DNA from 2 places in the Dactylosporangium cerinum genome. Region 2 is predicted to be linked to the other one. Evidence: riboswitches for the same ligand, from Rfam matches in the RefSeq annotation. Region 2 holds a riboswitch; the other holds the start of a gene.
What was found. Region 2 has a riboswitch for S-adenosylmethionine ahead of thrC (threonine synthase). Riboswitches for the same ligand answer to the same signal wherever they lie in the genome.
Positions count from the first base shown of each region.

Region 1: another riboswitch for S-adenosylmethionine. It lies ahead of ACFPIJ_RS31805 (NAD(P)/FAD-dependent oxidoreductase); the one in region 2 lies ahead of thrC (threonine synthase).

Region 1 covers NZ_JBHSIU010000041.1:599,117-602,746, reverse strand. Annotated here, with positions in the region: gene ACFPIJ_RS31815 (serine hydrolase domain-containing protein) at 1-412, opposite strand, end outside; gene ACFPIJ_RS31810 (enoyl-CoA hydratase/isomerase family protein) at 433-1,272, opposite strand; SAM riboswitch class IV at 1,442-1,553, shown strand; gene ACFPIJ_RS31805 (NAD(P)/FAD-dependent oxidoreductase) at 1,662-2,831, shown strand; gene solA (N-methyl-L-tryptophan oxidase) at 2,836-3,630, shown strand, end outside.
Region 2 covers NZ_JBHSIU010000028.1:412,327-415,956, reverse strand. Annotated here, with positions in the region: gene ACFPIJ_RS24645 (GNAT family N-acetyltransferase) at 1-394, opposite strand, end outside; gene thrC (threonine synthase) at 670-1,938, opposite strand; SAM riboswitch class I at 1,949-2,087, opposite strand; gene ACFPIJ_RS24635 (glucosyl-3-phosphoglycerate synthase) at 2,184-3,104, shown strand; gene ACFPIJ_RS24630 (hypothetical protein) at 3,308-3,630, opposite strand, start outside.

The DNA.
Region 1 (3,630 bases), on a different contig from region 2:
CCGTGTACGCGAACCGCGTGCCGGGCGCGGCGTCCAGCAGCGTGGCGACGATCTCGTGGAGCAGGTCGGCGGCGTCGACGCGCTGGTCGGCGAACCACTCGTGGCTGGTGCCGCTGGACATCGTCAGCAACTGCCGCAGCGTCACCGCCTCGACCCCGTCGGCGGCCACGGACCGCAGCTCGGGGAAGTGGTCCAGGAGCCGGTCCTCCAGGGTGAGCCGGCCCTCCGCCTCGGCGAGCCCGAGCGCGACCGAGGTGAACGTCTTGGCGACCGAGTACAGGTTGACCCGGTCGTCGGAGCGGACCCGCCGCTCGACCGGCGGGCTGCCCTCGCGGTGCAGGTGGATCCCGTAGACCCCCAGGCCGCGCTCGCGGTCGGCGCGGATGAAGTCGTCAAGCAGCTCGTCGCCCACCGGCGCATCGTACAAGCCGGTTACCCAAGGAGCCGGTCGGCGGAGATGCCGAACATCTCGTGAGCGACGCCGAAGCCGAGGTCGTGCACCAGCCGGCGTTTCCAGGGCCGCTGCACGATCGCGTGGGTCAGCCGGCGGGCGGCTCGGGGGCTCTTCATGATGGTCTCGGCGAGCTCCCACGCGCGGGGCAGCAGCCGCTCGGCGGGCAGCACCTCGTTGACCAGACCGAGTTCCAGCGCCAGCCGCGCGGTGATCGGTTCGCCGGTGTACAGGTGGTAGGCGGCCCGCTTGGTCCCGATGAGCTCCTGCAGCGTCAGCTGCTGGCCGTCACCGGGGGCCACGCCGGTCGGCAGGTGCGGGTCGATGATGGTCGCCGTCTCGGCGGCGAGGGTGATGTCGCACAGCAGCGCGAACTCGGTGTGCGCGATGCTCGGGCCGTTGATCGCCGCGATGGTGGGGATGTCGATGCCGAAGATGAAGTTCTCCAGCAGCTTCGTCGCGTCGTAGTACGTGTGCTCGTAGGCGAAGTCCTTCGGGAACGGCTGCCGCATGAGCTCCCTGGTCGCCTCGTCGGGGGCGGGGCTGGCGCCGGCGGCGAGCCACTGGTCACCGGTGCCGGTGAGGATGAGGACCTCGTTGTCGGGGTCGTTGCCGATCTCCTGCCAGGCCTGGCCCCAGGCGTTGTGGGTGGCGAAGCCGAACTGGGCCGGCCCGCCGCCGGTGTGCATCCGCAGCTCGATGATCCCGTCGCGGCGTTGCATGACGAAGTAGTCCGCGTACTTCTCCGCGTACGCCTCGAAGCTGGGTCGTGGCACGTAGCCGCCCGAGCGGGCCTGCCACTCGTGGAGTTCCTTGGTCATCGGGCACCTCTCGAATCGGAGCAGTGCTCCGATATTACGGAGCACTGCTCCGCTTGTCCATGACCCTGTGATCTCGGACGCACGGTAATCCTATGGGTTTAGTAGACATTCGCGCTGTGGACCTTTATCGTTGCTGATGTCAGACCACTGGGCTGGCGGTGAACGTCCGTGTTACGAGTGCCAGCGTCCAGCCCCGGCTAGCTGGCCGGCAACCCTCCACCGCGACGGGGTGCCCCGGGTGACGACACGACCGCACAACGACCGTGCGGTAAGCATGCGGCCCGCACCGCCCCGGGCCTCGGCCGAGGGAGAGCACATGACCCAGCCAACCCCCTTCCCGCCGCGCGATTGATGCACGGCATCCCCAACCCAGCGCCCGGGTGCCGGCGATGAACGGCGGCAGGCGCGCCGAGATCGGCATCATCGGCGCCGGCGTGCACGGCCTCAGCGCCGCCTACCACCTGGCCCGCCGGGGCGTGCCGACGGTCGTGTTCGAGCGCGGCGAGCGGGTCGGCGGCCCCACCGGGCAGGCCAGCGGCGTCGTGCGGTCCTACTACACCAACCCGTTCCTGGCCGGGGTCGCCCGGGACAGCACCGAGATCCTCGCCGACTTCGACACCCGCGTCGGCGGCCACAGCGGCTACGTGCAGACCGGCGGGCTGTACCTGCACGGCGCCGGCGACGTCACGGGCGTGCGCGCCACCGCCGCCGGCCTCGCCGCCGCCGGGATCGGCCACACCGTCCTGGGCCCGGACGACCTGGCGGACCGGTTCGCGTACCTGAACCTCGACGGGACCGCGGTCGGCGTGTGGGAGGACCGGGCCGGCTACGCCGACCCGCGGCGCACCGCGCTCGGCTACGCGGCCCGCGCCGTCGAGCACGGCGCCGTGCTGCTGGAACACGCCCCGGTCCGGGAGATCAGCGAGGGCACCCACGCAGTACGGGTCGTCACCGGAGACGGCACGCGGCACGAGGTGGAGCGGCTGCTGGTGGCCGCGGGACCGTGGACCGTCCCGCTGCTGGCTCAGGTCGGCGTCACGCTGCCGCTGACCGCCGAACGGCACGTCGTCGCCGGGCTCGGCCACGCGCCCGCCGACGCGCCACGGGCCGTGCCGTACGTCCTCATCGACGTCCAGCACGGCTACTACTCCCGGCCCGCCGGCGCCGGGCACTACCTCCTCGGCCCCCTCGCACCCACCACGGCAACCGACCCCGACGACTACGCCACCGCGATCACCGACGACGAGTTCGACTGGCTCGCCGTCCGCGCCGCGCTGCGGGCCCCGATCCGCGGCCGCGCCGTGCGGGAGCGCGGCTGGGCGTCGCTGTACGACGTCAGCCCCGACTGGCAACCCGTCACCGGGCAGGTCAGTTCCCGGGTGTACGTCGACGCGGGGACGAGCGGGCACGGGTTCAAGCTCGCCCCGGTCTGGGGCGACCACGTGGCCCGGCTGCTCATCGCCGACGCCGACCCCGGCCTCGCCCAGTTCGCTCCCGGCCGCTTCGCCGCCGGTTCGGTGTTGGCCAGCGGCTACGGCGCCGCACGAATCCTGGGTTGAGGCGATGACACAGCTCGACGTCGTGGTGGTCGGTGGCGGGGCGATGGGCTCCGCCGCCGCCTGGCAGCTCGCCCGCCGGGGCATGCGGGTGGCGCTGCTGGAGCAGTACGAAGCCGGCCACACCAACGGCGCGTCACACGGCGCGTCCCGCATCTTCCGGCTGTCCTACCCCGACCCAGTCCACATCGGACTCGCCCGGGAGGCCCGGCGGCTCTGGCGGGAACTCGAGGACGTGACCGGCGCCCGGCTGCTGACCGTCACCGGCGGTGTCGACCACGGCGACCACCCGTTCCTGCAGGACCTCGCCGACGGGCTGGCCGCCGCCGGGGTGCCGCACAGCTGGCTCACCCCGGCGGAGGCGGCCGAACGGTGGCCCGGCATCCGGTTCGACACCCGCGCGCTGTTCCACCCCGACAGCGGGCGGCTGCACGCCGACCATGCCGTCGCCGCCCTCCAGGACGCCGCGGCGAAGGAGGGCGCGGAGGTGCGGCATTCGACGCCGGTGACGGCGATCGAGGTCCTCGGCGACGACACGGTCCTCGTGCACACCGACGGCGGCAGCTACCGCGCCCGCCGGGTCGTGGCCGCGGTCAACGCCTGGGCCGCCAAGCTCGTCGGCGGGCTGGCGCCGCTGCCGCCGCTGCGGGTCACCCAGGAGCAGCCGGCGCACTTCGCCGCCCGTGTACCGGAGGACGGCTGGCCGAGCTTCGGCCACCGCTTCGCCGACCCGGATCACTTCTACGGCGGGATCTACGGCCTCGCCACGCCCGGGGAGGGCATCAAGGTCGGCTTCCACGGC
Region 2 (3,630 bases):
GCGCGCGCCCGACACCCTGCCGGCGATGCTCCTTGAGGACCAGGATGTCGAGGAACGACTTGCCGAGATTGTCGTAGACCGGCAGGTCGGCCTGGACCAGCCCGACGGGCTCATCGCCGCGCCAGGCCAGGAAGATGTGCCGCTCGGCGCCCGGCATCGGCAGGCGGACCCGCACCTCGTGCTCCGCGCGACAGTTCGGCGGGAGGTCCGGCAGGTCCGCGAGGATCGCCTCGTTGCCGACGGTGAAGGCCGCTTCGACTGCCGTCGGGTCATCGACGTCCAGCTCTACGATGCGCAGGTCCTGGGTCATGCCGCCAGCGTGGCCCACCGGCGCGCGGCCCGACAACAGATATATGCCGGCCCGGAAATTGGTCGAGAGGACGCTCGCCAGCACCTCCGGTGCTGTGGTCGCGGGCCTGGACCAGGGTCCGGGCCTCGCGGCGACACGTCCTCCCGCATCGAGCATCCTGGCGCGCGGTCCTGAGGTCGTCAAGTCCCTCACAGGGTGGCTTCGAAACGCTCGGCTCGACCGCAATCACTATCCGTCGCGGTCAGGTCCGTCAATCGGCTGAGTCCGCCCTCGTCCGAGCGTGGAAGCGCTCTCTCAAACGCAGCCGGACCGACACCGAGCGTTACCGATGCCGGCCGGTTGCGCGAAAAAATCAGCCATCAGCTCAAAAGCCCAGCCTCGCGCACGGACTTCAGGGACGGCTTCACCCGGTGCGACGGACCGACCGTGCCGGCGACCGCGTCGAGGGTCTTCAGCCCGTCGCCGGTGTTGAAGATGACCGTCTCCTTCGCCGGGTCGAGCTTGCCGGACTCGACCAGCTTCTTCAGCACCGCGGCGGTGACCCCGCCGGCGGTCTCGGCGAAGACGCCGGTGGTGCGGGCGAGCAGTTCGATGCCGGCGCGGATCTCCTCGTCGTCCACGTATTCCATCCAGCCGCCGGTGCGCCGCACCGACTCCAGCGCGTAGACCCCCGCGGCCGGGTCGCCGATGTTGAGCGACTTGGCGATGCCCGTCGGCTTGACCGGGACGATCTCGTCGGTGCCCTTGTGCAGCGCCACCGCGATCGGGTTGCAGCCCGCGGACTGTGCGCCGAACACGGCCCACTCCGTGTCGGGCACCAGGCCGATCTCGACCAGCTCGCTGAACGCCTTGTCGATCTTGGTGAGCAGCTCGCCGCTGGCCATCGGGATGACCACCTGCGCCGGGATCCGCCAGCCGAGCTGCTCGGCGACCTCATAGCCCAGGGTCTTGGACCCCTCGGCGTAGAACGGCCGGACGTTGACGTTGACGAACGCGGTGTCCTCGAACTCGTCGGTCTCCGTCAGCTCCGAGCACAGCCGGTTGACGTCGTCGTAGGACCCCTCGATCGCCACGACGTCGCCACCGTAGACGGCGCTCATGACGACCTTGCCGGGCTCCAGGTCGGCCGGGATGAACACGGTCGACGGCACCCCGGCCCGCGCCGCGTGCGCGGCGACCGAGTTGGCCAGGTTGCCGGTGGAGGCGCACGAATAGCGGGTGAAGCCCAGCGCCTTCGCCGCGGTCAACGCCACCGAGACGACCCGGTCCTTGAACGAGTGGGTCGGGTTGGCCGAGTCGTCCTTCACCCACAGCTGCCCGGTGATGCCGAGCTCCTTGGCCAGCAGATCAGCCTTGACCAGCGGGGTCAGCCCCGGGTCGAGGGTGACGCGGCTGGCGGGGTCGGTGCCGACGGGCAGCAGCGGCGCATAGCGCCAGATGTTCTGCGGGCCCGCCTCGATCTGCTCCCGGGTCACCCGGGCGAGCGCCTCGGCGTCATAGCCCACCTCGAGGGGACCGAAACACTCGTAACAGGCGTGCTGCGCAGCGAGCGGGAACTGGGCGCCACAGCCACGGCACACCAGGTGGCGGGCGGGGGAGTCGGTGAAGACGCTGAGCGTCGAGGTCATGGAGGCCTTCCTCTCATCTTCCCCAGGTGCATGGCCTTGCGCACCGGGACGGATTTGGCACCTACCGCGACCGGCCTCAACGTCGAGACGCGTCGCAGGGGTTGCCGGGGCTTCATCGGGCCGTATCCCTCTGCCCCTCTGGATGAGGTATTCAGTTGTGACGTGCGTGTTTCCGATTGTAAGGGCCGACACGGCCGCGGTTGTATGAGTCATCTCACGAGATGGACCTGACTACGGTTTCACTCATGCATCCCGACGCGGCGGCCTGGTTCGCCAAGCGCACCTCGACCTGGCGTGACTGGCCCATCGCCGACCTCCAGAGGCGCAAGGGCGACACCCGGGTCAGCGTCGTGCTGCCCGCGCTGGACGAGGAGCCGACCGTCGCCGAGATCGTCGCCGGCGTGCGCACCCTCATCCCCCTGGTCGACGAGGTGATCGTGGTCGACTCCGGCTCCGTCGACCGCACCGCCGAGGTCGCCGCCCGGGCCGGCGCCGCCGTCCACCACCGCGACGACATCCTCCCCGCGACCGGCTCCCGCCCCGGCAAGGGCGAGGTGCTGTGGAAGGCCCTCGCCGTGGCCACCGGCGACATCCTCGTCTACGTCGACGCCGACCTCACCGACTTCCGCCCGCACTTCGTCACCGGCCTGCTCGGGCCGCTGCTGGAGGACCCCGCCACCCTGATGGTGAAGGCCTTCTACGACCGCCCGCTGCTCGACGTCTCCGCGGCCGGCGGCGGCCGGGTCACCGAGCTCGCCGCCCGCCCCCTGCTCAACGCCTACTTCCCCGAGCTGGCCGGCGTCGTGCAGCCCCTGGCCGGCGAATACGCGGCCCGGCGCACCCTGCTGGAGTCCCTGCCGTTCGCGGCCGGCTACGGCGTCGAGACGGGACTGCTCATCGACACGTTCCGCAGCGCCGGCCTCGACGCGGTCGCCCAGGTCGACCTCGGTCAGCGCACCCACGGCCACCAGGACACCGCGGCGCTCGGCCGGATGGCCGCGACGATCCTGCACACCATCCACACGCGCGTCTTCCCGGGCCGGTCCTCGTGGCCGACGCTCACCCAGTTCGAGCGCCACGACGTCACCGTCACCCCGGCAGATCACACCATCGCCCACCCGGACCGCCCGCCGATGCTCACGGTCCCCGGCTACCGCCCGTCCTGACCTTTCCTGCTCCGGTCCGCCGTGGGCACGACCGTCGCTCCCGTCAGCCACCGGTCAGGCCTGGACGGCCTTCCCTGCCACCTCCGCGGACAGTTGCGCGGACACGACCTGCGGTCGTGACCACGACCGGCCGCCTCCGCGGCCCGGCCGTCCGCTACGCGCACCCGACGCGACCTACGGCCGCAGCTACGCGCACGGCGGGGTCAGCGCCAGGCGGTCGCGGAAGCCTCGGGGGTGAACTGCCACAGCGTCGCGGTGGTGATGCCGGCGCCCAGCAGCGCGACCGCGACGGCGGCCCACTCCGCGAGCAGCAGCCACACCGGCGTGTCGATCACCGCGGTCGGCGGCTCACCGGTGAGCGACCCGACCGTGACCACCGCCGCGACCAGGGCGATCAGCACGAACGCCAGCACCGCGGTCAGCCGCAGCGCCCAGTGGCCGAGCCTCCTGCCGGTGGCGAACAGCAGGGCACAGACCAACACCAGGGACGCGACCGCGGCGGCGGCGAACGCGCCGATCAGGGTGA